2 linked regions of the Sinobacterium norvegicum genome follow. The protein of the gene in region 2 binds, or shares a complex with, the protein of the main gene of each other region. Links are inferred from orthologs where the notes say so. Each region holds a gene or a part of one and is shown on either strand. Other genes may lie near its edges. The genes, in order: dapF and rppH.

Region 1 (14,805 bases), on a different replicon or contig from region 2:
AATGCCGACAACCTCCCCATGGTCTTCCACTGTACGGCGGGCAAAGACCGCACAGGCTTTGCCGCGGCGATGGCGCTCATTGCCGTCGGTGTTCCTGAGGCCACCGTCAAGAAAGACTTCCTGCTGACCAACCAATACACCGAGGATGTTATTAACAGTCGTATATGGATGATCCGTATTGCCAGCTTATTCCGCACCTCTGCCGATCAGGTCAGGCCGCTGCTCGGTGTCGAGGCGCAATATCTACAGGCGGCATTCGACACCATTAATCAGCAGTACGGCAGCATGGATAACTACTTGGTTAAAGGCCTGGGCGTCACCCCAGAGGTGAGACAGAAACTACGCGACAATTTACTGGCTCCGCAATAGTGGTGCGGCACGGTATGGATAAAAAGATAACAACCTGCGCAACTTTACTGTTCGCCTTATTTATCATCTTGCTATCGCTTACACCGGTGAACAGCCATACCGTCGAATCCTGGGACAAGGTTTTCCACATTATCCTCTATGCCTTTTTTACTGCTCTGAGCTACCCCTTAGCCAACAATGTAAAACAGTTTTACTGGCTCTGTTTTGCCGTTTTTATATTTGGCGGCACGATCGAGTTCGCCCAATCATTCATCCCCGGCCGAGTGATGTCAGCATACGATCTACTGGCTAACACTATTGGTATTATGCTAATAATAATGATCACAAGAAAAAGATGGCTTGCCTAACTATTGGCGAAAGGCGTATCAACGGGCGTACTGGCTCACAGTTTTACAAAATTTTAAATATTCTATCTGTCACTACTACTTACAGTTGAAGCTTTACGGTATCTTGCCGGCAACTTAAAAAAGCAAAAAAATTTGGGTAGCGAATACCCTGCAGGCTGAATAAGAAATCATGGAAGATTTACTCGGGCCCTTGGTCAACACCGATGAGGCAACCAAAAAAAAATCACGAAAGCGTTCGATTCTGATCGCCTGCGCCGGCTTTTTATTAATACTATTCGTCAGCATACCCTTTGTCTTTTATCATGCGATTAACATGACGACCAACACCTGGCTTTTTGCCTTCGGCATTACCATTCTCGTCTGGTTCTGTCTCTGGCTCAGCGTCCACTTTGGACTGGATCAGCACACACGAAGCATCGATCCACATTTTTTGATTCTTCCCGCCATGTGCTCTAGCCTACTGATTTGCCTGTATATTTACATAGCACCAGAACTGCGCGTATTGGTGCTGGCCGGCTGGTTTGCCGTCCTATTATTTGGCGCAGGACTGCTGGGGTTTAAACAGGCATTCTTATTGAGCAGCTTTACCGCCTGCTGTTATCTGGCTACCGTAGCGCTGCTGATCAACAAGGGGAGAGGGCTGTCGTTAGAATATGAGTTTTGGTTACTGATGCCGCAATTGACATTCTGGTGTTACGGCGCCACCGTACTTGAGCGACTTAAACGCCACCGCAGCGAGAACATTAGGCTACGACTCCAGTTAAGAGAAATGGCCCTGTTCGATGCCCTTACCGGCCTGGCTAATCGTCGCATGGCTGACCTTTTTTTGACCGAGGCTTTGCAACAAAATGACGGTCAATTATTCTATGTCGCCATGGTAGACATCGATGGTTTCAAAGATATTAATGACGATTATGGTCATGCTGTGGGTGACGACCTGTTAATTGATATTGCGAATATCATCAAGCAACAACTATCCCATCACGATTTCTGCGCCAGGCTCGGAGGCGATGAGTTTGTTGTTATTTTAAAGAAGACCAATGCAGCGGGTGCAAACACGGCGCTGAATAATATTCGCAAGGCCTTTAACCGTCATATCAGCCAACATAATATCTGCGCACAGGCCCAAGTTTCGTTGAGTATCGGCGTCACAGTCAGTGAAGCAAACGCCACCAAGTCGCTGTTATTAAAACGAGCCGATGAACAACTGTACAAGGCCAAACAAGCCGGTAAAAATCAGCTCTCAGCCTGCCTCAGTGACTAACGGCTCAGCACATCGACCTGAGATTATTCGCCACCTCGATACTTCAGCCCCAACTGGAAAACCACATCGCTGGTGCTATCGACCAGTATATCCTCGACCACGGCAACATCAATTACCCAGTTTGGCGTCAGCCCGATACTGCCACCAACGGTAAACTGTAACGACTCTTTCATCGGTGCCAGATCACTGTCGTACAAGGCGCTGTGACCGTCGAGCTGCACCTTTAGCGCCAGCGCACTCAAACACTGCCAACTCAGCCCGGCACCACCGTAAAGCGAAAAAGCCTCTCTTTCCTCAGCTAACACAGTCCCTTGGTCGGCCACCAACACTCCGCCGGCGAGGTGATAAGTGAGGCGATAACTTTCAAACCAACGCCGACTACTGTGACTCATCCCCAGCGCCAACTCCGTACCGCCACTGCCTAACAGTTGGTCATCGTCACCAGTCGGCAGCTTTAAGGAGGCAGACACCGCCGTGGCGTCGACGTCATCGGATACCAACTGCCAAGCCAGCGTCATACTCACATCGCCGATACCACCGCCACTCTCCAGCATCTCGACGGTCTCACCGCCAACCCGGCTATAACGGTAAGCTAATTGATCCTGTGGAAACAGCTCTCGGTTACTATTGGGCAGGTTAAACGTGTCGTGCCAATCCTCGATGAAACCATCGAGGCTACCGCCGTCATGACTGAGATAGGGCAGATCGACACCAAGCTGCCAGCGCTGGCCAAACGCCTGACTGCCCCGGCGCCAGCGCAGTGTCGTCCGATAGCTTTCGCCATCAAGCCAGACTGCCTCGCTGTCACTTGACTCATAGGCGAAGTTATTGGCCAGCTCGGCGTTAATCGACCACTGAGACTGTCCATTGGCGAGCAGTTTTGCTGACTCCATCGCCGGTAAGCCAGTAATGGCAGCAAAGGGAGAAAGATCAGCCTGCAACATCGGTTGATTTAATATCTCACTGGCCGACGCCGAAGTGACAAACCCAGCCGCTGTCAGCATTACCAAAGACGACGCGAGTCGATAGACATTTTTTTTGATCACACTTAAACCCTGTCTTATTGTTATTCAGCTTAAATTTGACGGCGAAAGACGCGACTTAATTCAGGCTGACAGCCTCTCCCACCTGCTCTAATGTCACCCGAGCAAACAACACCGCCAGCGAATCGCCACTGCGACTACACAGCCACTGCTCTGCATCACTATCATAACCGAAGTGGTAGCCGCCGCTCTTTGCCGCCATCCACAATTCCTGATTGGCGATCTGGCGAGAGAAAATAATGGCACTGCCGTTTTCGCAGGTCAGGGTCAATACGCCGCCGTTTAGCTCGCAATCAATGTCGAGCTCACTGTCATCAACCGCATCTTCGATGCCTTCAATCGTCTCTTCGACCAGCTCTTGATATTCAATTTCGTTCATTTTGCTACCAACTGTTTTTGGTGTGTCCGCTGTTTATCGCTTCGATTTTATACTTGTTACCGCCGATAGGTGACAATTTTCTGGCAAATTCGCTATCAGCAACAGTGATTTGACCATAAACCGAGCAGTTTGCTGTGGTTTTTTTCCCCAAAGGGTTGGGTTGGCCCACTTCTCACCGCTATAATGGCTACAACTTAAATTTAATAGAGAGACACCCGTCCACAGGGCTGGTGCTATCTGACGACGTTGATGCGGTCATTTTCGCCGCTCATGGATGCATACTATGCGACATCTTTTGCTCATTTCCGCTATCGCCTTGATTCTCGCTGGCTGCGGTCAAAAAGGACCGCTGACATTGCCCGACAGCCATGCTGCTTCCAGCTCCGTTATCAGTAGCCACTGACTCTAGCCAGCCTTGCTGCGCTAACCGGGATCGTCTACGACAAAGAGATTGTCATGACTGCATTTAATTACGCCAACGGCGAACTGTTGGCCGAGAACTGCCCGGTACAACACCTGGCCGAGCAACACGGTACCCCGCTGTACGTTTATTCACGCCAGGCTTTTGAAAACAGCTACTTAGAATATGCCAACGCCCTCGGCGACAGTGGCATGACCTGCTATGCAGTAAAAGCCAACTCCAATATTGCCGTGCTCAATGTCTTGGCCCGCCTTGGTGCCGGTTTTGACATTGTCTCTCAGGGCGAACTACAACGCGTACTGGCGGCCGGCGGCGATGCCTCACGGGTGGTTTTCTCCGGCCTTGGCAAGACCCAGTCTGAGCTGTTATTTGCCCTGCAAGCCGGCGTTCACTGTATCAATCTTGAATCCGCCGCCGAGCTTGAGGCGCTGGCAGAGGTCTGCGCCGAGCACGGTGTCGAAGCCAAGGTATCGCTGCGGGTAAACCCCGATGTCGACGCCAAGACTCACCCCTATATTTCTACCGGCTTAAAAGAAAACAAGTTCGGTATTGATATCGCCATCGCCGATCAGGTCTATCGTCGCGCCCACCAACTCGACGGCATTACCGTGGTCGGCATTGACTGCCACATCGGCTCGCAATTGACCGAGACCAAGCCCTTTTTGGACGCCCTCGATCGCGTACTGATTCTGGTCGACCAACTGGCCGAGGAAGGCATTGTCATCGAGCACCTCGACTTAGGCGGCGGCCTCGGTGTTTGTTATCAAGACGAAACACCACCAACACCAACAGAGCATGTCAACGCCATCAAAGAGCATCTCGGTGACCGCCCCCTGAAGCTGATATTTGAGCCCGGCCGTTCAATCGCCGCTAACGCAGGCATACTGGTGACCAAGGTCGAATACCTTAAGCCCGGTGAACACAAAAACTTCGCCATTATCGACGGCGCCATGAATGATATGATCCGGCCCAGCCTTTACAGTGCTTGGATGGACTTGCAGCCTGTGTGTCAGCGCAATAACACTGAAACCAAGGTGTGGGATGCTGTCGGTCCAGTCTGCGAGACCGGCGACTTCCTGGCCAAAGACCGCGAGTTGGCCATTGAGGCCGGCGACTACCTCGCCCTCTTCGGTGCCGGCGCCTATGGCTTTACCATGGCCTCAAATTACAACACCCGTGGCCGTGCCGCCGAGGTGATGGTCGATGGCGACAACAACTACGTTATTCGTCAGCGAGAAAACTTCGACGATATGGTTCGCGGCGAGCAGCTGCTGCCTTAATAGGATAATTGATATGCTATTAAAATTTACCAAGATGCACGGCTGTGGCAATGACTTTGTCGTTCTCGATCTGATCACTCAGCGCCTCAATATTAACGAGGAGATTGTCCGTCAGATTGCTGATCGCCGTTTTGGTATTGGCTGCGATCAAGTGTTAGTTGTCGAGCCACCGCAACAGCCAGAAATCGACTTTCGCTACCGCATCTTTAACTGTGACGGCTCTGAGGTCGAACAGTGCGGTAATGGTGCCCGCTGCTTTGCCCGTTTTGTTCGCGAGAAGCGCTTAACGGCCAAACAACGTATCAGCGTCGAAACAAAATCCGGCGTCATTGAGCTGGTGACCACAGACCACAGTGAAGTGATTGTCGATATGGGTGTGCCTGTCCTCGAGCCAGAACATATTCCGTTCCAGGCTGACAGCCAGGCAATCAGTTATGACCTCACCATTGCTGACCACACCATTCAAGTTGGCGCTGTCTCGATGGGCAACCCTCATGTGGTGCTACAGGTTGGCGATATCGACACCGAACTGGTTGAACAGCTCGGGCCGCTACTGGAAATCCACCCACGTTTTCCCAAGAAGGTGAATGTCGGATTTATGGAGATCGTTAGCCGCTCGCAGATTAACCTACGCGTGCATGAACGCGGTGTTGGCGAGACGCTGGCCTGCGGCACCGGTGCCTGTGGCGCGGTGGTCAGCGGCATACAGCGCGGGATGCTCGACAGTGAAGTCACGGTTAACTTACCCGGCGGCAGCCTGCACATAGAGTGGCAGGGCGAAGGCGAGCCAGTGCTCATGACGGGGCCCGCCGAGACCGTTTTTGACGGTCAAATTCACCTTTAAACAGTAGGCTCGGCACGAGCGCAGCCGCTCGGCCGAGGCTATACTCAGACCAAGCTCGCAAAATAGTCATAACAATCAGAATAATATTCAAATTTTGACCCAGCTGTGGTTAGATGAAATGGGCGAGTCTAGGCCGTGCCGTTTCTATAAACCGTGCTACTCTAGCCCTACCAGCCAAGGTGATGCGTGCAGGTTATTTAACCTCTGCTAAATCGACAACCAACAGGATAACCGGCCGCAGGCAGATCGAGGATCAACCTTTTATGAACGTCCCCACCGACAAAACAACGCGCGCTGACAATGATGAGGCCATCACTGCCGAGCAGGTCACCGAATACTTAAAACAACATCCTGACTTTTTTATTCTCAACGACGAATTAATCGCCAACCTATACCTACCCCACGACGAGGGTGAGGCTATCTCGCTTCAGCAGCATCAGGTGACAACACTGCGTCAGCGCAACGAGAATATGCGTCAACGACTACTGTCATTGCTCGACGTGGCAAAAGAAAATGATCAGCTGTTTAACCGCACCAAAAACCTGGTTCTCGCCCTGCTCGATGCACAGGACTTAGATCACGCCGTCAGCATTGTTAATCACAGCCTGACCACAGACTTCAATGCCGATTTTTGCGCCCTTACTCTGTTTGGCAATACCGAGCGTTATCAATATTGCAGCGCCCGTGTAGTCCCTGTTTTCGAGGCTCAACAACAGGTCGGCCACCTGCTGCGTAGCAGTCGAGCCGTCTGCGGTGTTTTACGCCCCAACGAGCTTGAATTCTTATTTGAAGACGACGCCAAACTGGTTGGCTCTGCCGCCGTCAGCCCACTGACCTATGGTAATAATATAGGTGTTTTAGCGATTGGCAGTCGCGATGAAAACTACTTCCGCTCCAGTATGGGCACACTGTTTCTCAGCTATGTCAGCGAAGTACTCAACCGCACACTGCCGCGATTTATGAATCAATATGAGAAAAAATCGGCTTAATCATTCAGGAAAATCTATGAGCAGTGAGCGCACCAATTCGGTCGGCAATGAATCGGACAACAGCACTATTAATACCGCCATTACTGCGTATCTCGATTACCTCGCTCTGATCAAGCGATCTTCACGTCACACTGTCGCCGCCTATCGACGAGATTTAAGCAAGCTCCAGCAGTACTGTGCGCAGCAAGCTGTTAGCGATCTTGCTGGTATCGATGCCGACCTTCTTCGTCGCCTTACGGCACAACTGCATCGTCAGGGCAACAGCGCCAATTCTATTCAGCGATTATTATCCAGCTACCGTAGTTTTTTTAAGCATCAGATTCGTCACAGCGCCTTGACCAGCAACCCCGCGCAACTGGTCAGCGCTCCCCGCAGTCCGCGCAAGCTACCCAAGTTGCTTGATGTCGATGAGAGTCAGCGCCTACTTGCCGCCGCCGAAGACGAGGACGAACTAGTCATCCGTGATCTAGCCATTGCCGAGTTACTGTATAGCTGCGGCCTGCGCCTCGCTGAATTAACGGCACTGGATATCCAGCATATCGATTTAAATGACCGACTGGTCACCGTCACCGGCAAGGGTAATCGAGACCGTGCCGTGCCCGTTGGCCGCCTGGCGATCAAGGCAATCAAACGCTGGCTGACATTTCACCCGGCCCCCCTCGACAGCCAACAACCACTATTTACCAGCCGCCGCCGCCGCCGCATCTCGCCCCGCAGCGTTCAGGCCAGATTAAAACTACTGGCCAGCAATCAACAATTGTCACAGCATCTTCACCCGCATATGTTGCGACACTCTTTTGCCACTCATATTCTCGAATCCAGCGGTGACCTGCGCGCCGTGCAAGAAATGTTAGGCCATGCTAATTTGAGCACGACACAAATCTACACCCATGTTGATTTTCAGCAGCTGGCCAAGGTTTATGATGATGCCCACCCCCGAGCAAAACGCCAACAACGATGAACGATCACTCCCCGATAGAAGTAATCAGCTTCGACCTCGATGACACCCTATGGCCGCTTCGTGCAACCCTTGAACATGCCGAGCTGGATTATTTTCGATGGCTGACCGAGCAGTGTTCTGCCTTAGCTGACCACCATAGCCTGCAAAGCATGCGTGAGTATCGGCAGCATTTTCTGCAGCAACAACCCGGGTTGCGCCATCAAATCAGTCAGCTCAGAATTGAATCAACACAACAGCTGCTGACAGACCTTGGCTGTCATGATGCTCAGGCCATCAGCCAACAAGGCTTCGATCGCTTTATTATCAACCGCAACAAAATCACCCCCTACCCCGAAAGTTCAGCCGTGCTGAGTGAATTGGCCCGGCACTATCGCTTAATCGCCATTACCAATGGCAATGCCGACGTGACGCAATCTGGGTTAGCAACATTTTTTGAATTTTGCCTGTCGGCGGAGCAACTCAATGCCAGCAAGCCAATGGCTGAGCCATTTCTCACCGCTCAGCAACTGGGTGGCTTTGGCCCTCATCAGGTGATACATGTCGGTGATCATTTACACCATGATATCGCCGGCGCCCAGCAACAGGGTTGGCAGGGAATATGGCTGGATCATAACCTAGGTCTCGAACGTGACGACAGCATCACCCCGGATGCGATTATTCATCATATTGGGCAGCTGCCACAGGCTGTCAGCACACTGGCCAACAAACTACGCCACGATTAAATGCTGCGACCACCGTAACTGTTGCCCGGTTTTTTTGGCGGGTCTGCAGTGACGTTTGGTGCAATGTGATTGATACAGCCACCGGCGCTGATAAAGGCCTCGATATCATCATCCATGGTCTGGCGGATACGGCGCCGGGAATCGATGGTTCTCGCTCTCGCATACTCTTCAGTACTGCCGATAAAATCCATATCGACATCGACTAATTCATTGCCTGCTGCTGGCTTGGGCGCTTTTTTAGCTGACTTAGTTTTAACCGCCATAATGCTCTCCGCAAAGGGCTTAAGCCCCTATTATTGTTATTTATTACGCAACAAGCCGACATCTACCTAATAAAATGTGTGATTTAAAACGCTTAATATTTATAGTCCAAAAGCCAACGGTTGTGCGAACCTATTTTTATAACGTTTTACACTTATCATCCGCTAAATCCACTCGGTTTTTCATAGCGACAAGGAAAATCAGACATAAAAAACCGCAGCCTAGGCCGCGGTTTTTTTATGCGATTATCGCGAGTAGCTGAAGCTTACTTACCGGTAAACTCAGGGTACGCTTCCATACCGCACTCAGATAGATCGACACCTTCATATTCTTCTTCTTCGCTGACACGAATGCCGATAATCACCTTCAGTGTTAACCAAACAACTGACGAGGCAATAAAGACCCAACCAAAGATGGTCGCAGCACCGATAAGCTGACCTGTGAATGAAGAATCGCCGTTAGTCATCGGTACAACCATCAGACCGAATAGACCAACCACACCGTGAACCGATATCGCACCGACCGGATCATCAATCTTGGCCTTATCGAGGGCTAGGATAGAGAACACGACCAAGATACCACCAACCGCACCGATCAATGATGCCTCAGCAGCTGTCGGTGTGTCTGGACCAGCGGTGATAGCAACGAGGCCGGCCAACGCGCCGTTCAGCGCCATGGTTAGATCCGCCTTACCGAATAGAAGACGAGCAACAATCAGAGCGGCAACAAGGCCAGTCGCAGCAGCAGCGTTAGTATTAAGGAAGACCATGGCCACGGAGTTAGCACTGTCGACAGAGGCGGTTGCCAAGACAGAACCACCGTTGAAACCGAACCAACCCATCCACAGGATGAAGGTACCCAATGTTGCCATCGGTAGATTGGCACCTGGAATTGCATTAACAGAACCGTTGACGCCGTATTTTCCTTTACGAGCACCGAGGAAGAGTACGCCGGATAACGCAGCGGCAGCACCAGCCATGTGGACAATACCTGAGCCGGCAAAATCTAAGAAGCCGAGCTCACCAAGGTTATATAGGCCGAATACATCGTTGCCGCCCCAGGTCCAGCTACCTTCCATCGGGTAGATAACACCAGTCATCACAACGGCAAAGGCTAGGAAAGCCCAGAGCTTCATACGCTCAGCAACAGCGCCAGAGACAATAGACATGGCAGTGGCAACGAAGACAACTTGGAAGAAGAAATCAGCCGATGGTGCGTAAGTGGCATTGTCTTCGGCACCCGGTGTATAACCGCTGCCTTCAATGCCTGTTAGGAAATATTCGCCGCCGTACATAATGGCGTAACCGCAGACGAAGTACATAATGCACGACGTGGCGTATAGCGCGACGTTTTTAGTCAAAATCTCAGTGGTATTCTTGGCGCGAACCAAGCCGGCTTCCAGCATGGTAAAACCAGCAGCCATCCACATAACAAGGGCACCACATACCAAGAAATAAAAGGTATCTAATGCATACTGTAATTCTACAAGTGTGTTTTCCATATCTCTAAGCCTCCACAGCTCAGCAACATCTCAAAAGTTATGTACCAGTGAGTGCTCGCCGCATGGCTATGCACCCCCCCAGGTCAAGCGCGAGCGGTTATACCGCTTCGTCGCCAGTCTCACCAGTACGAATACGAACAGCCTGTTCAAGTGCTGTTACAAAAATCTTACCGTCACCAATCTTGCCGGTATTAGCGGCTTTGGTAATGGCTTCAATAGTCTGTTCTACAGTACCGTCAGCGACAGCTACTTCGATTTTTACCTTCGGTAGAAAATCGACAACATACTCGGCGCCACGGTAAAGCTCGGTGTGACCTTTCTGGCGGCCAAAACCTTTTACTTCAGTCACGGTAATACCCTGTACACCGATCTCTGACAGCGCTTCTCGCACGTCGTCTAACTTAAAAGGTTTTACAATCGCGGTAATCATTTTCATGATTTCACTTCCTAAGTTTGTTTAATGAATTGTGTTGCATATAGTCGCCCTGAAATCAGGGCGACCACAATATAACACTGTTGTTAGTGCTTTATATTAAAGATCGAAGGCCATGTCGTAGGCAACTACGAACAGGGTTGCATCAGGAGCAACATCAGCCAAAGTGCCCGCGTCAGAGTTACGATCGACAACCTTACTAACTGTAAAGGTTAGGTTGTCGTTGAAGGCATAGTTCACGTCTAGGTGCGTGTAGTTAGCATCTTCGCCATCACCTTCGTAATCGGCGAAGTGCTGATAACCAAGAGTTGCGCCAAACTGAGCATAGCTATAACCCAGTGTTAGGTAGGCATCATCGTAACCGCCACCGGCGATTCTCTTGGTATAGCTACCTTCAACGCCGGCAAAGCCTAGCGTCACTATAACGTCGCTGCCGGTGTTGTCGCCGAACGGCTCGTCGTCCTGTTCAGGATATACATAGTTAGCGAACATAATGTCGGCGAAGAAATCACCCGTTTCAAATGTGTAGCCACCGTATAGGTCATACTCAGTACCAAGAGAGCCGTCACCAGACGCGCCCCAGACACCGGCGTAGAAGCCAAGATCGTGCGACCAATCCAAGCTACCGTAGATGCTGCCAGAACCTTTACCGTCAGAAAGGTTCAAACCGCGCCACAAGTAAAGGTTCGATACACCAACAGTGGCAGAAACATAGTTCGGGCCTTCGGCCTCTTCTTCAATTTCAACAACGGCAACTTCTTCTGCCATTGCAGGCATTACGCCTAGGCTTAATACTGCTGCAACACTGCTCGCTAGTAAGCTTTTTTTCAACATTTGGTTTCTCTCCAAGTTTATAGTTATTCATTTTGGTCTAATAGTTTGTTGCCTCAAAACGCCCCTTTTAAAAAAATCGTTTTAAGACTTGTACCAGAATACAGAGCAGGAGGCGTGCCAACTTATTAAATATTATTATTTATCAATAAAATAGCAGCTATTTATTAGTATTTGCCACCACCTAGCTACAACGTTGCGCACCAAATGGAACCGGATGCACCGCAAGCGCACAATTAAGGTGCGTTTTGCCTGTCGAATATTCTAGACAGGGATAATTTACCCTTCGGCGGCTAAATAACCAATACCTTTATAGGGGTTAATCATTAATTTTTGCTGTAATGGATAGGTTTTCAGGATTACCCTACTCTAGCCGTTGAATATATTGGCCACATGCATCCATTTGATGCAGCCTTATTCAGGTTTGCAGACAGCCCAATCGGCGATACACTAACGCCCCCTATACTTATCTATCATTAGCCTTCAACACTTCGGTGCCGCGACAATGTTAAACAACCAATTTATCGACGAATTCAGCCAGCAGCTCAGCCAGCTTCTTAAGGGAGCGCCTCAGCGACAAGACATCGAGAAGGCGGTGCATGCTGCCAGCCAGTCTGTCTTCAGCAAGCTCAACTTGGTCAGCCGAGAGGAATTCGACGCCCAAGCTGCTGTCCTGCAGCGCTCACGTCAAAAACTGAACGAGCTTGAACAGCAGCTGGCCGAGCTGAACGAAAAAATAAAGTAATACCACGATCGACGGATAGGTCTACGCTCTAGAGAGTGCGGCCAATGTTGGCCCCGCAGTAACAATACGTTTCGCTAACATCTAACGACAACCAAGGATGGTATTATGTCGCTGGCTATTGTGTATTCTCGCGCCAAGCTCGGTGTCGAGGCGCCCCTCGTGACGGTGGAAACCCATTTATCCAACGGCCTGCCCGGGCTCAGCATTGTCGGCCTGGCCGAGACTGCTGTCAAAGAATCGAAGGACCGGGTTCGCAGCGCCATTCTCAACTCACACTTCGAATTTCCCGCTCGGCGGATTACAATCAATTTAGCCCCAGCTGATCTGCCGAAAGAGGGCGGCCGTTTCGACCTACCCATTGCCCTCGGCATCCTAGCGGCCTCGGGGCAGATACCGCCGGAATCACTCAATAACTGTGAGTTTATTGGCGAGTTAGCACTCACCGGTGAGCTGCGGCCAGTACTCGGTGCCCTACCCGCTGCCATGCAGGCCAGCAAGCAACAACGCCAACTCATCGTCCCCTGCGACAACGGGGACGAGGCCTCCCGCCCCAGCGCGGCAGAAATCATCCCGGCTAAGCACTTATTACAGCTCTGCGCCCATTTACATGGCCGGGAGAAAATTCCGCCGCTGGAACATCAAAATGACGAGCAGCTGCTGCCGCCCGACTACCCCGATCTTAGCGATGTCAAAGGCCAGCCCCAGGCGAGGAGAGCGCTCGAGATTGCCGCCTGCGGCCTACATAACCTCCTGTTCTTTGGCCCACCAGGCAGCGGCAAGACAATGCTGGCCAGCCGGTTGCCCGGTATTTTACCGGCGCTCACCGAGAGCGAAGCGCTGGAGGTCGGCACCATCTATTCCATCGTCAATGGCGACCAGCATCAACAGTGGTATCAACGACCGTTTCGGTCGCCTCATCACTCCGCCTCTGGCGTGGCCTTGGTCGGTGGCGGCAGCAATCCCCGCCCCGGTGAAATAAGCCTGGCCCATCACGGTGTACTCTTTCTCGATGAATTACCCGAATACCAGCGTAGCGTATTAGAAGTATTGCGTGAGCCACTCGAATCTGGCGGTATTATGATCTCCCGCGCCAGCAGGCAGGTGTTCTACCCTGCCCGCTTCCAGCTTATTGCAGCCATGAACCCCTGCCCCTGCGGCTACTTTGGCAGCGGCCAGCGTCAATGCTATTGCAGCGTCGAGCAGGTACGTCGCTATCGTCACAAGCTCTCAGGGCCGTTACTGGATCGGATCGACATTCAGCTGCCGGTTAAGGCCATCAAACCACAACAACTCACCAATCGCCTGCCCGGCGAGGGCTCCGAGAGTATTCGCCAGCGGGTGATCGCCGCCAGAGCCATCGCAGTGGCCCGGCAAAAAAAGGCCAACGGTTTATTGTCGAGCCGAGAAACCGAGGCCTACTGCCCGCTCAGTAGAGCCGATCTGCAGTTTATGGAGGAGGCGATGGAGCGATTACAGCTCTCTGCCCGTGCCTACCATCGATTACTAAAAATCGCCCGGAGTATTGCTGACTTGGCCGGGTTACAAGACATCAACCGCCAGCATTTAAGCGAGGCCTTAACCCTAAGAGCGTTCGACCGGGGGCAATAAGCGACTAAACAGTTGATAGTTTTGGTCGTGCAATCATCGGTCGCGCCGCGGCGGCAGTCGCGCTAAAATAGCCGCCGTTATCACTCCTTTATCGAGCATACCCTTGAGCAAACTCAACCCCCGTCAAGCCGAGGCCGTCAAATACATCGACGGCCCGCTATTGGTCCTCGCCGGCGCTGGCAGCGGCAAGACCAGTGTTATCACCCGAAAGATCGCCTATTTGATCGAGCAATGCGGGTATAAGGCGCACAATATCGCCGCCCTGACCTTTACCAATAAGGCCGCCCGGGAAATGAAAGAGCGAGTAACCTCACTGGTCAAGGGCAAGGCCTCTCACGGGCTGACGGTATCGACCTTCCATAACCTTGGGATGAAAATCATCGGCAAGGAACACAAGGCCATTGGCTACAAGAAGAACTTTTCTATCTTCGATCAGTCCGACGCGCTTGGCATTATCAAGGAGCTGATTTTACAAAATAATGCCGAGGGCGATGTAGACCTGGCTGACAACTACCAACAGACTATCTCCAACTGGAAAAACGAGCTGATTATGCCGGGTAAGGCCATCAGCTACGCCAAGGACGATACCGAGTTGGCAGCGGCGATGATTTACGAGGGCTATCAGCGTCTGCTTCAAGCCTATAATGCCGTCGATTTCGACGATTTGATCATGGTGCCAACACTGCTGTTTCAAGAGCAGCCAGATGTGCTGGCCCGCTGGCAACGGAAGATTCGTTACCTGCTGGTCGACGAGTATCAAGATACCAACGGCGCTCAGTATCACCTGGTCAAACAGTTGGTAGGGGA
Region 2 (14,809 bases):
TAAATTGACCGACGTGGTCCGCGGCGCGGCTCGTCATATCGACCGCCAATCGCAGTTACTTGAGCGTTTCGGCCAGGGCTGCGATCACCCGATCCACCCCTCTATACCAGAGACGGAATACATTAAGACGGTAATGGCGAGAATTCTACCGGCGGATTAACTTCGGCGGAGCATAAAAAAACGGCGCTTATCAGCGCCGTTTTTTATGTCTGTTATTGTTGGTCACGCAGGCTGATGATTTTCCAGCCGCGCTGCTCTGCAGTGGCTCTGAGTGTCTCGTCCGGATCTACAGCAACCGGGTTGTCGACCTGCTCCAGCAGCGGTAAATCATTGTGTGAGTCGCTGTAAAAATAGGCGTCGGCAGTTGCTTCATCACGCTCAGACAACCACTGATCCAGGCGAGTGATTTTGCCGGCTTGGAAACAGGGCGTGCCCTGCATTTTGCCGGTGTAGCGGCCATCGATTATTTCGCCCTCGGTGGCAAGAATATTGGGGATACCGAGACGCTCGGCAATGGGGCCGGTGACGAACAGGTTGGTGGCGGTGATAATCAAGAGGGTGTGGCCCTGCTGGCGGTGCTGATCAATAAGGGCAACAGCCTTAGGCAGAATCAACGGCTCAATGACCTCCTGCATAAATTGCTGGTGCAGCTCGGCCAGCTCTTGCTGGCTGTATTTGGTCAGTGGTGCGTGGGCAAACTCTTGGTATTTTACTATATCGAGACAGCCAGCCTTGTAGTCCTCGTAAAATTGATCGTTGGCTATTTTAAAAGCCTCGGCGTCAACCAGTTGCTTGGCGATAAGAAACTCGCCCCACTGGTGGTCGCTGTCATCGGAGATAAGGGTGTTGTCGAGGTCGAAAATAGCTAGAGTCACAGAGAGTACCTTCTAAAGCGGGTGTAATAGAACTGCAGTGCGCTTGTTGATTGGCGCAAAGCATACCGGCAATTTTACAGAGGCTCAATGAGGGTTTTGTGAATGGCCTGAGTTGTGGAACAATAGCAGCATTAACAAATTTGTGTTTAGCTATAGTATTGAATGGCTAATATGCTGATTATTCACTGATAAAAAGGAGCGGTGGTGATAGACGCTGATGGTTTTAGACCCAATGTAGGTATCGTGCTGGCGAATCATCGCGGTCAGGTGCTGTGGGCTAAAAGAGTAGGCCAGACATCATGGCAGTTCCCTCAGGGCGGTATTGGTGAGGGAGAGACTCCCGAGCAGGCAATGTACCGCGAGTTGCGCGAAGAAATCGGCCTGCAGCCCAGTGATGTTAAGGTATTGGCCTGTACGCGGGGATGGTTGCGTTATCGTCTACCGCAGCGCTTGATCCGGCATGACTCACCACCAATTTGTATCGGCCAAAAACAAAAGTGGTTTTTGCTGCAGATGTTGGCACCGGACGAGTCGATCGATGTCAGTTGTCAGCAGCGGCCAGAGTTCGACGGCTGGCGCTGGGTCAGTTACTGGTACCCGTTAGGCCAGGTGATTTCGTTTAAGCGAGAGGTGTATCGCAAGGCGATGAAAGAGCTGGCGCCGAGACATTATCGGCTGTATCGAGCGGGGGCGTAGTGAAAAAATCATCAAGGATGGACGAGGGCAATAAATTAGTCGATCTGCGCAGAATCGTGCAAGAGGTCAACAGCGCCAGAGACCTTCAGACAGTCCTCGATATTATTGTCAATCGAGTGCAGCAAGCGCTGCGCACCGAAGTCTGTACCGTCTATTTATTCAACGCCAAGACTAACCGCTATCAGTTGATGGCGACCGAGGGTCTTAACCAATCCTGTAAGGGCAAGGTCACCCTGGCCGTCGATAAGGGCTTGGTAGGTTTTGTGGCCGCTCGTGAGGAGACGGTCAACATTGAAGATGCCTCCAAACACCCCAATTTTGAGCCGATTCCAGAACTTGGCGAAGAGGCCTATCACGCCTTTTTGGGTGTACCCATTGTTCACCACCGGAATGTACTTGGTGTGTTGGTGGTGCAGCAGCGAGAAATAAGACGCTTCGATGAGGCCGATGAAGCCTTTCTGGTGACCATGTCCGCCCAGTTGTCGGCGCTTATTGCTCACGCGGAGGCCACCGGTGCCATTGACGGCGTCGATAGCCCGTTGCGAGGGACAACATTTAAGGGTACCGCAGGCGGCCTGGGTGTGGCCATTGGTCGCGCTGTGGTTATCTCGCAACAGCTTGATTTAAAGTCGATACCTCGCCGAGCGACAGAGGACAGCAAGGGGGAAACCCTGGCCTTTGGTAAGGCTTTGGCCATGGTGCGCCGCGATATCAAGCAGATGAAGAGCAACGTTAAAAACCAGCTGCGACCGGAAGAGTTGGCTTTATTCGACGTATATCTCAGCATGCTTGACGACAAGGCTCTTGGCGGCGAGGTGGTGGCCAAGATAGAGCAGGGACAGTGGGCGCAGTGGGCGGTGGCAAAAACTGTCCGCGAGCACGCCAAGGTCTTCGATTTAATGGATGATCCTTATCTGCGTGAGCGCGCCGTCGATATTAAGGACCTGGGGCGCCGAGTGATCAGTTATCTGCGCGCGGTAGAGGCGCAGCGGGCGGAATACCCGGACAATACTATTTTGGTTGGCGAGGAAATCACTGCCTCGATGCTGGCTGAGGTGCCAGAGGAAAAATTGATCGGCCTGGTGTCGGTGAAGGGCTCGAGTAATTCCCATGTGGCCATTATGGCCAGGGCACTGGGCATTCCGATTGTGATGGGGGTGGTCGACCTGCCGCATACGCAGCTCGATAGTTGTCAGTTGATTCTCGATGGTTATAGTGGCTCTGTCCTGGCCAACCCCAGCGATGAAATTCGTCGCGACTACGAGCTGATTCTGCAGGAAGAGAAACTGGTCAGCCGAGGTCTCGAGGCCTTAAAAGATCTGCCCTGTGAAACGCTTTGCGGTCATCACACGCCATTGTTGGCCAACACCGGCTTGGAAACAGAGTTACACCACGCCATCGAGCGAGGGGCCGAGGGGGTCGGGCTGTATCGTACTGAGGTGTCCTTTCTGCTGCATGATCGTTTCCCTTCGGAATCGGAACAGGTGGCTATTTATCGCCGCCAGCTGGAGGCCTTCAAAGGGCGTCCGGTGACAATGCGAACCCTCGATATCGGCGGCGACAAAGGCTTGCCGTATTTTCCGATTGAAGAGGATAATCCGTTCCTCGGGTGGCGAGGTATTCGGGTAACCTTGGATCACCCAGAGATATTTTTGGCTCAGGTGCGCGCCATGATCCGGGCCAGTGTCGGCCTCAATAATATGCGAATTCTGCTGCCGATGATTAGCAGTGTTCGAGAGCTTGATGAATCGTTGGCGTTAATTCATCGGGCGCACAAAGAATTAGCCGATGAGGGAGTGGTGTGTCGAATGCCGCCTGTGGGAGTGATGATCGAGGTGCCGGCGGCGGTTTACCAGGCTGGTATCTTGGCTAAGAAGGTAGACTTCTTGTCAGTGGGGTCTAACGATCTAACCCAGTATTTACTAGCAGTGGATCGTAATAATGCGCGGGTTTCATCGGTGTATAATGCCTATCACCCTGCGGTGCTCCAAGCCTTGGCGTCAGTCGCTCAGGCGGCTGCCGCGGCGGGTAAGCCGGTGTCAATCTGTGGGGAAATGGCCGGTGACCCCGCCACGGCTGTGTTGTTAGTGGCCATGGGTTATAACGTATTGTCGATGAGTTCCAGCAGCCTGCCCAGAGTGAAATCAGTATTGCGCAGCATGCGCAAAGATCAGGCCGACGCCTTGTGGGCGGGAGTGCAGGGAATGGAGTGCGCCTCTGAGGTGGAGTCCTATGTCGATAGCGCGTTGCAGAAGATGGGAATTAACAAGTTGCTACGGCCCAACAGGCATTGAATACACCTTGCGCCTAATTTTCGCTGATTATCGATTTAAGCCATAAAGAGTTTGAACCAATGATGTCAATTGTTATCTATTTACTACTGGGTTCCTTTGCCGGTCTCATTGCCGGTTTATTTGGCGTCGGCGGTGGTTTGATTATCGTGCCTGCGTTGGTCTTTGCCTTCGCGCTGCAAGGGGTGTCGGCTGAGGTGCTAACCCATTTGGCCGTCGGCACTTCGCTGGCGACTATTATGATTACCTCGCTGAGCTCGGTGAAGACTCACCATGAAAAAGGTGCCGTCGATTGGGTGGTGTTTATCCGCATGGCGCCGGGCATTTTGTTAGGTGCCTGGCTTGGCGCTCAATTTGCTCACCATTTATCGGGGCAAACTTTGCAGCTTGCGATCGGAATCTTTGTTATTATCGTCGCCATTCAAATGGGTCTGTCACTGAGGCCCAACCCTAGCCGAGAATTACCTAGCGCGCCGCTATTGTTTGCCAGCGGAGGAGCGATTGGTTGGGTGTCGGCGATCTTTGGTATCGGCGGCGGCTCCATTTCTGTGCCGTTTTTTAGCTGGTGTAACGTACAAATGCAACGAGCAGTGGCGACTTCGAGCGCCTGCGGCCTGCCTATCGCGCTGTCCGGTGCTACCAGCAGCATGGTGCAGGGCTGGGGCGAGCAAGGCTTGCCGGCATACAGTACCGGCTATATTTATTGGCCAGCATTTGTTGGTATTGTGCTGACCAGTACCATTTTTGCTCGCCAGGGTGCCAAGCTGGCTCACCGGTTAGAGCCGGAAAAATTAAAAAAGGTATTCGCGCTGTTTTTGTTGCTGATAGGCAGCCAATTTATACTGAGAAATATTTAGTAACTCTTTGAGATGTGATTAAACGCTATGATGACTTACCCACAAATTGATCCTGTAGCCATTGCATTAGGGCCGCTGGAAGTTCACTGGTACGGATTGATGTATTTGTTTGGTCTTGCCGGCGGCTGGTGGGTGGCCAGTCGTCGGGCAGCCACCGGTCGCTACCCGCTGACAGAGCGAGAGCAGGTCGATGATTTAATCTTCTATTGTGCCATCGGTATCGTCGTCGGCGGCCGCTTAGGTTATGTGTTCTTTTATGGTATGGATCGCTTTCTGGCGGACCCGCTGTGGTTGGTGCGTGTTTGGGAGGGGGGCATGGCCTTTCACGGCGGTCTACTCGGTGTCATTGTCGCAATGTGGGCCTTTGCCAAAAAAACGGCGGTCAAGCCGTTTGAATTACTCGACTATATTGCACCGATAGTGCCTATCGGTCTCGGCCTCGGTCGTATCGGCAACTTCATTGGCCAAGAATTGTGGGGGCGCCCCACCGATGTTTCTTGGGCAATGGTCTTTCCTGCCGACCCAGAGCAGCTGGCGCGGCACCCCTCGCAGCTGTATCAAGCGGGCCTGGAGGGCATTGCGATGTTTGTGATTCTCTTTTGGTTCTCCGCCAAGCCGAGGCCGCGGGCGGCAGTTTCTGGCTTGTTTTTAATCACCTATGGTCTGTTTAGGTTTATCGTCGAGTTCTTCCGTCAGCCCGACGCCCATCTTGGCTTGGAAGCCTTTGGCTGGATGAGCCGCGGCCAAGAACTGTCGCTGCCAATGATTTTTATTGGTATTGCGATGATGATGTATGCCTACAAGCGTAACGCCGACCAGTTAATTCCTAAGCCAAAAGCGGCCTAGTGCCCGATTAAATTTAAGGAACGATAATGCAGCAATATTTAGATCTGATGCGACATGTGCGCGACAACGGCGGTGATAAGTCTGACCGTACCGGCACCGGTACGCGCAGTGTTTTCGGTTACCAGATGCGTTTCGACCTTGCCGATGGCTTTCCGATGTTGACCACCAAGAAGCTTCACCTGCGCTCGATTATTCATGAGTTGCTGTGGTTTATCAGTGGCGATACCAATATTAAATACCTCAATGAGCACGGGGTGAAAATATGGGATGAGTGGGCGGATGAAAACGGTGAGCTAGGCCCAGTTTATGGCCATCAGTGGCGCAGTTGGCCAACGCCCGATGGCGGCACTATTGATCAGATCGAAAATCTGGTTAATCAAATTAAGAGCAACCCAGATTCCCGTCGTCACATCGTCAGTGCCTGGAATGTTGCAGAGGTCGAAAATATGGCGCTGCCGCCCTGTCACAGCCTGTTTCAGTTTTATGTCGCCGACGGCAAATTATCGTGCCAACTGTACCAGCGCAGCGCCGATATATTCCTCGGTGTGCCGTTTAATATCGCCTCCTATGCGTTGTTAACCATGATGGTGGCACAGGTCTGTGATTTAGAGGTTGGCGATTTTATTCACACCTTCGGCGATGCCCACCTATATTCCAACCACTTGGAGCAGGTTGATTTACAACTCAGCAGAACACCGACGGCACTGCCTACAATCAAGATGAACCCCGATGTGAAGGACTTGTTCGCTTTTACCTTCGATGATTTCGAGCTGGTCGATTATGTTGCCCAGCCACATATTGCTGGCAAGGTGGCCGTTTAAGCGGCGAATACACAGACACGGCGCTTTATTGGTTACCGCCATCGCTATTACGTGTGCTGTGGCTTAATGTTGTTATAATGGCGCCATTTATTGATTAGGGGTTTTGCATGAAAATTCTCGGTATAGAGATGAAGGCTAATGAGGCAAATATTTGTCTGCTTGAGCAAACCGGCCAGTTGTTTGGCCTGCCAGACTGCCGCACGCGAAAGTTGAATTTGGTCGATATCAACAGTGCTGAGCAATTGCGCAGTTTTCAGTTCGCCGTGAAGAAGTTGGCGGAAGACTACGGCGTCGAGAAAGTCGTGATCAAACAGCGCCAGCCCAAGGGCAAGTTTGCCGGCAGCGCCCATGGTTTCAAAATGGAAGCGGCACTGCAGTTGATAGATGATCTGCCGGTCGAGATTGTTACTGCCGCCGAGATCAAGGCTCAATTGAAAGAGCAGCCGATGCCCATCTTGTTTGCCGATACCGGTTTAAAGATGTTTCAAGAGCAGGCCTTTATCACCGCCTATGTCGGTTGCTGGTTGGCTAAGTAAGAAGGGAGAACACCTCTCTCGGTATCAGACGTAGCACTTCATTCAGAAGCGCTACGACCACTCCTCACCTGTGAAATACGCTATGAAAATATCTCTTATTGTTGCGATGGCAGACAACCGCGTCATCGGCCGTAATAATCAGTTGCCCTGGTATCTCCCCAACGATCTCAAGTACTTCAAGCGGGTCACCATGGCCAAGCCGGTTATTATGGGGCGCAAGACCTTCGACTCGATTGGCCGGCCGTTGCCCGGTCGCACCAATATTGTCGTCACTCGCAACAGCGACTATCAGGCAGAGGGAGTAAAGGTGGTTCACAGTCTGGCCGAGGCGTTGGCCATGGCCGAGAGTATCGCTATCATCGAGGGCGGAGACGAGGTGATGGTTATCGGAGGCGCGCAGTTATACGAAGAGGCGCTACCCTATACCGATAATCTATACCTGACCAAGGTGCACAGTGACAGCGTTGAGGGGGACGCCTACTTCCCCGAGCTCGATTGGGCGCAGTGGAACCAGGTCTCAATTGAGCGATTTGCCGCCGAGGGACCCAACCCCTATGACTACAGTTTCTGCCTTTATACTCGTGCGTGAGCATAAAGGTAACAAATACGTTACGTAAGTAGAAATACTGACGCAGCGTATTTGGCATATAGCTTAACAATGCGTAATTATCCACCTACATAACTACGAAAAATGTAAAACATAACTATCGGTGTTACCGAAACCGCTATATTGATACGCAATTCCACGTAGATTCCAGTATTTTCCGCTTCAGTTTGTTACCTCACTACCCTTTTGCTTTTCACCTGTCGAAGATCATTGCTTAACAGGGTGTATAGTTATTAGAATGCGACTCATAGAAAAATCGTCCTGTAGTAGTAACCCCCCTGCAGTAACGTTGTAAATAATAAATTTCGTGAGATAACCCAAGGGAACATCTATGAAGATGCATCGATTCAAAACGTTAGCGCTTGCTACATCCGTAGCCGCAAGCGCGTTGGTGGTTCAATCTGTTGGTGCAGATGATCTGGATAAAGTATTCCAGGTAGGACAGGCCAAGACCGCAGCTGCACAAAAATCTCAAGTTAAGATCGACAAGATCAGCGACCAAACCCGTGACCGTCTGCAAGAATACAAAGACGTACTAAAGCAGGTAGAAGGCCTCAAGGTCTATATCGCCCGCCTCGATCGTCAAATCGATAACCAGAACAAACGTATCGACAGCATTGAGAATTCCATCGAACAGGTAACCGAGGTTAAGCGTCAAATCTTACCATTGGTAGAGCGTATGATCGCCGCCCTCGATGATTATGTAGCCCTGGATGTTCCCTTCCTATTAGAAGAGCGCCAACAGCGTGTTGAGTTCTTGCGCGGCAATCTCGATCTAGCCAGCCTTACCGACGCTGAGAAATTCCGTCAGGTATTGGAAGCTTACAAAATCGAAAACGAATATGGCCGTAAGATTGAAGCGTATAAAGACAGCGTAGAAATCGACGGCGAAGCTCGCGACGTAGAAATCCTGCGTATTGGTCGTATCGGTCTGCTTTATCAGACCACCGATGCTGAACAATCAGGTGCCTGGGATCAGCAAAACCGTCAGTGGGTTACCTTAGATAACAGCCAGTATAAGAATGCTATCCGTCAGGGTCTGCGTGTTGCTAAGAAGCAAGCTTCTATCAACATCATGACTGTCCCTGTAGCTGCTCCGGAGGCCGCGAAGTAAGATGAAATTATCAGTATTGAAAAAATCCATTGCCGCCGTTGTTGCCAGTGTAGCCTTGGTTGCCTCTGCCGGTAGTTTTGCTGCCGACGACCTGACCCTGAATCAACTGCTTAAGAAGGTTGAATCTGGTCGCTATGCAGAAAACAAAGAAAACAAAGTTCGTGAAGCTCGCTTCGCCAAAGAGAAGCAGAATCAAGAGCGTCTATTAAAAGAAGCGCGTGCTGAGCTTGCTCGTCTCGAAGGTGTTTCGCAAACTCGCGAGAAGCAGTTTGAAGAAAACGAAGTGAAAGTGACTGAAGTTGAGGCTCGTTACAACGAGCGTAAGGGTACACTGAACGAATTGTTCGGCCACCTAACCTCTGCTGCCGGTGATGCACGTTCAAACTTCGACGTATCATTGAGCTCTGCTCAGTATCCAGACCGCGATGTATTCCTCGATGGTCTAGTGGCCAAGATGACCGCTTCCGATGAGCTGCCTACCATTGCCGAGATCGAAAAGCTTTGGTTTGAGCTACAGCGCGAAATGATCGAATCGGGCCGTGTTGCCAAGTTTGACGCCACCGTTACCATGCCTAATGGCGACAAAGTTGAGCAGCCAGTGGTTCGCTTCGGTAGCTTTAACGCTGTCACCGAAGAGGGTAACTACCTTAAATTTGAAGACGGCAAGCTTTCCCAGCTAGCACGTCAGCCTGCCGGCGCTGTCCGCTCTGCGGCTGCAAAAGCAGCAACCTCTACCGATGGTCTAAGCGCCGTTGGTCTTGACCCCACTGGTCCAACAGGTGGTTCTTTCCTAGCGGCGCTGATCAACAGCCCGTCTATTGAAGAGCGCTGGCATCAGGGTGGCTATGTTGGTTACGCCATCTCAGCCTTGGGTATTGTTGCCTTCATCTTAGCTATCTGGCGCATCGTAGTATTGACGGCTATCAGCGGCAAGGTTACCTCGCAGCTGAAGTCTAGCGAAGTGAAAGAGAACAACCCTCTGGGTCGCGTATTGGCTGTTAGCAAGTCTAACCCGAATATGGATACCGAGACGCTGGAATTGAAACTACACGAAGCCGTGTTGAAAGAGATTCCGAGCTTAGAGAACTACCAAGGCGCCCTAAAAATCATCGCAGCGGTTGCTCCGTTGATGGGTCTACTCGGTACTGTTACCGGTATGATCTTAACCTTCCAGGCGATTACCATCTTCGGTGCCGGTGATCCAAAGGCTATGGCCGGCGGTATTTCAAGCGCGTTGATCACCACGGTATTAGGTCTGGTTGTTGCCATCCCAACCGTATTGTTGCACACCATGGTTGCCAGCCGTTCTAAGCGTATTATCCACGTATTAGAAGAGCAGACTGCCGGTATTATTGCCGAGCATACTGAGGCTGAACTGAGGAACGGCTAATGTATTACACGATTCTCGATGCTTATACTCGTTTAATGGCTTTTATGGAGTCTGGTGGCCCCGTACTTTGGTGGATCGCCGCCATGACCTTGGTCATGTGGACATTGGCCTTCGAGCGCATTTGGTATTACCGTACCGCGCTTCGAACCGATATCGACTCTGCAATGTCAGACTGGGAAAACCGCCAAGAGCGTAAATCCTGGAATGCCCACGCCATTCGTCAAGCGTTGATTTCACGTGTGTCGCTCAATATTAATCAAAGTCTACCGATGATTAATGCACTGGTTGTCCTCTGCCCACTGTTGGGTTTGTTGGGCACCGTGACCGGTATGATTGAAGTGTTTAATGTCATGGCCGTCAGCGGCGGTGGCGATGCCAAGTCTATGGCCGGCGGTGTCTCGAAAGCGACTATCCCGACCATGGCTGGTATGGTGGCGGCGCTGTCCGGCGTCTTCATTAACACTTATTTGGCGAAAGTGGCAGAGCGTGAAAATCAGCTGTTGGCTGACCATTTAACCACGGATCACTAGGGGAGTTTTTGTTATGCCCAAGTCCGTTTCGGCTCGCAAGCCAGAAGCAGAGCAACAGATTGATTTAACGCCTATGTTGGACGTTGTCTTTATCATGTTGATCTTCTTCATCGTTACCGCCTCGTTTATTAAAGAGCCCGGTATCGATGTTGAAAGACCGACTGCGGAAACCCGCAATCAGGTCAAGAACCAGAATATACTTATCGCGATTAACGCCAGCGATAAGATTTGGATAGATAAGAAAGAAGTCGATAAACGCTTTGTTAAGTCTATTATTGAGCGTATGCACGCAGAAAACCCCAAGGGTGCTGTGGTGATACAGGCTGATAAGAAGTCAACTGCAGAGATTTTTGCACTGATTACCGATGCTGCTAAGGAAGCCGGTGTTACCGATATTGCCCTAGCTGCGGAGGACTCTTAATGAATATTATGCGTTTAACCATTGGTGCCGCTCTCGGCGCCATGGTGACTGCCGGCTTATTTGTCATCATGTACTCGCTGATCGAGTTCTCTGAATCACCACTGGATGATTCAGGCCCGACCAAGATTGCATCGATTGACATGCCTGAGACAGAAATAGACTCTCGCACCAAAGAAGTAAAGGCTGATAAGCCAGAAGACCCAGAGACACCACCACCCGAGCTTGAGACGCCGGATCTTGAAGATATCGACGTTGAAATCGGTGGCATGAATATGGCCTTTACCCCCAAAGCTGACGTTAAGTTGGGCTTGAAGGGTTTGACCAGTGCCGATGGTGAGTATCTGCCAATTGTAAAGGTTCAGCCAATCTATCCCCGCCGTGCCGCTGAGCGTGGTACCGAGGGTTATTGCATCGTCGAATATACCGTGACTAAGAACGGCTCGATACGCGACCCTGAACCGGTAGATTGTCAGCCCGGCAGTATCTTCAACCGCGCCTCAGTCAAGGCTGCTTTGAAGTTCAAGTACAAGCCGCGTGTTGTTGATGGTGTGGCCCAAGAAGTACCGGGCGTGCGTAACAAATTCACCTATCAGCTACAGAAGTAACGGGAGGTCTTATGAAACTTGCAAGATGTTTAAAGCCGGTTCGACCGTTGGCTCGCGTAGTTGCAACCGGCGCGGTGTTGTCACTGCTGCAGGTTGCCAGCCCCGTGGTGATGCAGGAAGTCGGATATCAGGGGAGTCTTCCCGGCCAGGTAATGGCGGCGGAGAAAACCAAGAATACTGAAAAAACCCGCAAGACCCCGGCGCTGAGCGCCAAGGTTTTCGAGCAGTTAGAAAAGGCGCAGGAATATGCCGAGGCGGAGCAGTTTAAAGAGGCGGTTGCCGTTCTCGATAAACTCAAGGGCCGCAGTAGCAAATTCAACGCTTATGAAATTGCTCAGATGTACAACTTCTATTCTTTTATCTATTACAGCCAAGAGAATTATCCCAAGGTATTGGATTCCTACCGCAAGATTTTAGCGCAGTCGCCTAATATCCCGCTGGCGATGGAAAACTCCACCAAATACCAAATGGGTCAGTTGTACTTCGTCACCGAAGATTATAAGAACGCCATTAAGACGCTGGAAAACTGGTTTAAGGTTGAGCCCACGGCCAACGAAAACACCACGGCTCGCGTCTTGTTAGCGCAGGCTTATTACCAGACTAAGAACTACGATAAGGCCTTGAGCCAGATCGAACAGGCGATGAAGATTACCCAGGCCAAAGGCAAAGAGCCGAAGGAAAACTGGTATCTACTGATGCGTGTACTGTATTACGAGAAAGGCGATATGAAGAAGGTCGCTTGGGTGCTCGAGGAATTGACTCGTCGCTGGCCCAAGAAAGATTACCTTGTTCAGCTCTCCGGTATGTACAGTGAGCTTAACAACGAGAAACGTCAGTTGATCGCTCTTGAGACAGCTTATGTGGCTAATATGTTGAGTCGTCAGCAAGACTTGCTCAATATGGCGTATCTGTTCCTCGGCTCTGACACTCCCTATAAGGCGGCGAAAGTCATCGAAAAGGGTATGAAAGAGAAGAAGATCGAGCCTACGGCGAAGAACTACGAAGTGCTGGGCAACTCCTATCGTGCCGCGCAGGAAGTCGACAAGGCTATTCCAGCGATGGAAAAAGCAGCAAAGCTGTCACCCAAGGGTGAAAACTGGGCGCGACTAGCCAATGTTTATCTCGATGACGATCAGTACGGTAAGGCGGCAGACGCGGCGCGTAAGGCGCTGAAGAAGGGCGGCATCCGACGCAAAGATAATACCCAGATCGTTCTCGGTATGGCACTGTTCAACCAGAACAAGTTGGATGATGCCAAGAAAGTCTTTAAGTCTATCGATGATAAGCGCAGTAAAAACATGAAGGAGCAGTGGTTGAAGTACCTGCAAAGCGAAATTGATCGCAGGGCATCACTGGAGGTTTAAGCTCGCTTAAACGCTCAATAAAAAGGCGATACTGCTTGGCAGTATCGCCTTTTTTTATGACGAAATTATCTGCTAAATAAGCCCCTTATTTAGCTTGTTTGATCTGTAGAAACAGCTGCTTGAACATAGGCTCAAGCTTCAGGGCACCCTGAGCCGATAAATGGTCAGAATCTTTGTACAGGGCAAGGCCATTCTCTTCCGCAGGGCACCATTGTTCGCTACAGAGATAGGGTGTTGGATCGAGGGCGTTGACGGTACTGGCATCAATGACATTGTTAACATAGCGTTGCTTGTGAAGGTGGTCAGCAATGGGCAGGTTGATGGTATCTGTAGGCAGCCCCTGCATCGCGAGCTTGGTGAGTTCATGTGCCACGTCCAAGGTATTTTGCACCGGTACCTGCTTGGCAACCCAAACCCTAATGTCTTGAGCTTGTAGCTTATCTACGGTGGCATTAAATTGTTGTTTGAATTCGTTGCGTTCAGCACTGGCCAAAGAATCGGAGCTTGCTGCGTTATAGCTGGCACGGTTCCAATGGCTAACCAATAATACGTCAGTGATGCCATGGTTGCTCGCTAAGGCAAACATGCTGTTATTAAATTGTTGGCACCTGCCATGCGGCTCACTGGGTACTAGGATTGGCCGGCAGTTACTTTTGCTGGCAAACAATACCGCAGTATTAGATTCTTCGGCGGCGCTTTTCATAGACGCAAGCAAGGCCTCAGCATGGCTGTCACCCCAAATTAATAGCGTTGGCTTAGCCTGGTTGTTGCCAAACTGGCAGATGTTGCCCTCCCGAATGGCGCTGTTAGTAAGGTTGGCGCAACGTCTTTGATCATCGCTCCGGGATAATGCCTGGGCAAACTTAAAGGCATGCTCGGGTAGTCGTTCAGGATAACCACCGTCTCTGCGGATAGTCTGTGACACAACAGCGATGGCAATCAACGCGATGGCTGCCGCTATTAAAATGGCGTTATTGCTGGGGAAAAGTTGTTTCAGACGAAAAGGCGTTTCAATGAATCGCCAGGACAGGTAGGCCAATATAAGGCTAACAGCAATAAGGCCGAGTTTCAGCGCGAGAGTGAATTCGCCAACATGGTAATAGTGAGTGTAGGCTATCACCGGCCAATGCCAGAGGTATAGCGAGTAAGATATTAACCCGACCCAGATAGCGGGGGGGAGGGTGCAAAGCCGTTTAACCCACGTGTTGCTGTAGCTGTTTGCCCAAATAATAGCGGCAACAGCCACGGTAGGGGGTATTGCTGCGGCTCCAGGAAAGACAGTTGTGTCGTCATAAAAGAAGATGCAACTAACAATAGTGATCAGACCTGACAGAGAAATAACTTCACACAATATTGGCCGCTGGCGCATGGCTAAATTAATAGGAGCAATTGCTAGCAGGCTGCCGATCAGCATTTCCCATGCTCGAGTATGAAGTAGATAAAACGTTGAGGTTGGCTGGCTGCTAATTAAAACGAGGCTGACGACCAGCGATAGCAGCAGTAATAGGATGATTGCAGCGCGCTTATGCTTGGGGAAAAAGCGGTGAACAGTGATAAAAAATAATGGGAAGAAAAGATAAAATTGCTCTTCAACGGAGAGAGACCAAGTATGAAGAAGCGGTTTAAATTCTGATGGTCCATCAAAATAACCGGCGTTGGAAGAGAAAAAGAAATTTGATGCAAAGTAGGCCTGCTCTCTGGCGGATACTGCAAGCTCAACATAGTCAGCGGGTGAAAGAATAAACCAGCCGGTGACCAGTGTCGCTATAATCATCGCCGTTGAGGCGGGTAGAATGCGCCGGGCCCTTCTCGCCCAGAAATCGCGATAGCTAAATTGCTGCTCATTGACCTCGCGG

The links.
Region 1: the proteins of rppH (region 2) and dapF are in contact, whole or in part, in a solved structure (PDB 5YGU), measured with the Escherichia coli proteins. The link is inferred for Sinobacterium norvegicum from one-to-one orthologs.

What each region holds. Positions count from the first base shown.
Region 1 is NZ_CAKLPX010000002.1:101,869-116,673, reverse strand. Bases 4,211-7,031 are described here. They hold dapF (diaminopimelate epimerase), read left to right. Parts: upstream 4,211-5,116; coding sequence 5,117-5,947; downstream 5,948-7,031. Other genes in these bases: xerC (tyrosine recombinase XerC), read left to right, coding at 6,953-7,031; L9P87_RS09505 (DUF484 family protein), read left to right, coding at 6,061-6,936; lysA (diaminopimelate decarboxylase), read left to right, coding at 4,211-5,103. In the rest of the region: L9P87_RS09540 (tyrosine-protein phosphatase), read left to right, coding at 1-369; L9P87_RS09535 (VanZ family protein), read left to right, coding at 384-716; L9P87_RS09530 (GGDEF domain-containing protein), read left to right, coding at 886-1,980; L9P87_RS09525 (DUF3187 family protein), read right to left, coding at 2,004-3,026; iron donor protein CyaY, read right to left, coding at 3,082-3,402; LPS translocon maturation chaperone LptM, read left to right, coding at 3,677-3,805; more of lysA, read left to right, coding at 3,859-4,210; more of xerC, read left to right, coding at 7,032-7,897; L9P87_RS09495 (HAD family hydrolase), read left to right, coding at 7,894-8,619; L9P87_RS09490 (hypothetical protein), read right to left, coding at 8,616-8,882; L9P87_RS09485 (ammonium transporter), read right to left, coding at 9,146-10,381; glnK (P-II family nitrogen regulator), read right to left, coding at 10,479-10,817; L9P87_RS09475 (TorF family putative porin), read right to left, coding at 10,914-11,648; L9P87_RS09470 (accessory factor UbiK family protein), read left to right, coding at 12,151-12,390; L9P87_RS09465 (YifB family Mg chelatase-like AAA ATPase), read left to right, coding at 12,496-13,998; DNA helicase Rep, read left to right, coding at 14,102-14,805. UniProt on the Escherichia coli protein: Involved in the succinylase branch of the L-lysine biosynthesis and in the biosynthesis of the pentapeptide incorporated in the peptidoglycan moiety. Catalyzes the stereoinversion of LL-2,6-diaminopimelate (L,L-DAP) to meso-diaminopimelate (meso-DAP).
Region 2 is NZ_CAKLPX010000004.1:57,346-72,154, reverse strand. What follows is about bases 1-2,825. They hold rppH (RNA pyrophosphohydrolase), read left to right. Parts: upstream 1-1,079; coding sequence 1,080-1,571; downstream 1,572-2,825. Other genes in these bases: ptsP (phosphoenolpyruvate--protein phosphotransferase), read left to right, coding at 1,571-2,825; L9P87_RS14865 (histidinol-phosphatase), read right to left, coding at 213-875; L9P87_RS14870 (class I SAM-dependent rRNA methyltransferase), read left to right, coding at 1-160. Also shown: more of ptsP, read left to right, coding at 2,826-3,865; L9P87_RS14850 (sulfite exporter TauE/SafE family protein), read left to right, coding at 3,925-4,719; lgt (prolipoprotein diacylglyceryl transferase), read left to right, coding at 4,747-5,565; L9P87_RS14840 (thymidylate synthase), read left to right, coding at 5,592-6,386; L9P87_RS14835 (DUF3010 family protein), read left to right, coding at 6,494-6,922; L9P87_RS14830 (dihydrofolate reductase), read left to right, coding at 7,005-7,511; L9P87_RS14825 (DUF3450 domain-containing protein), read left to right, coding at 7,861-8,643; L9P87_RS14820 (MotA/TolQ/ExbB proton channel family protein), read left to right, coding at 8,645-10,033; L9P87_RS14815 (MotA/TolQ/ExbB proton channel family protein), read left to right, coding at 10,033-10,563; L9P87_RS14810 (ExbD/TolR family protein), read left to right, coding at 10,577-10,984; L9P87_RS14805 (energy transducer TonB), read left to right, coding at 10,984-11,589; L9P87_RS14800 (tetratricopeptide repeat protein), read left to right, coding at 11,601-12,953; L9P87_RS14795 (acyltransferase family protein), read right to left, coding at 13,039-14,809. UniProt on the Escherichia coli protein: Master regulator of 5'-end-dependent mRNA decay.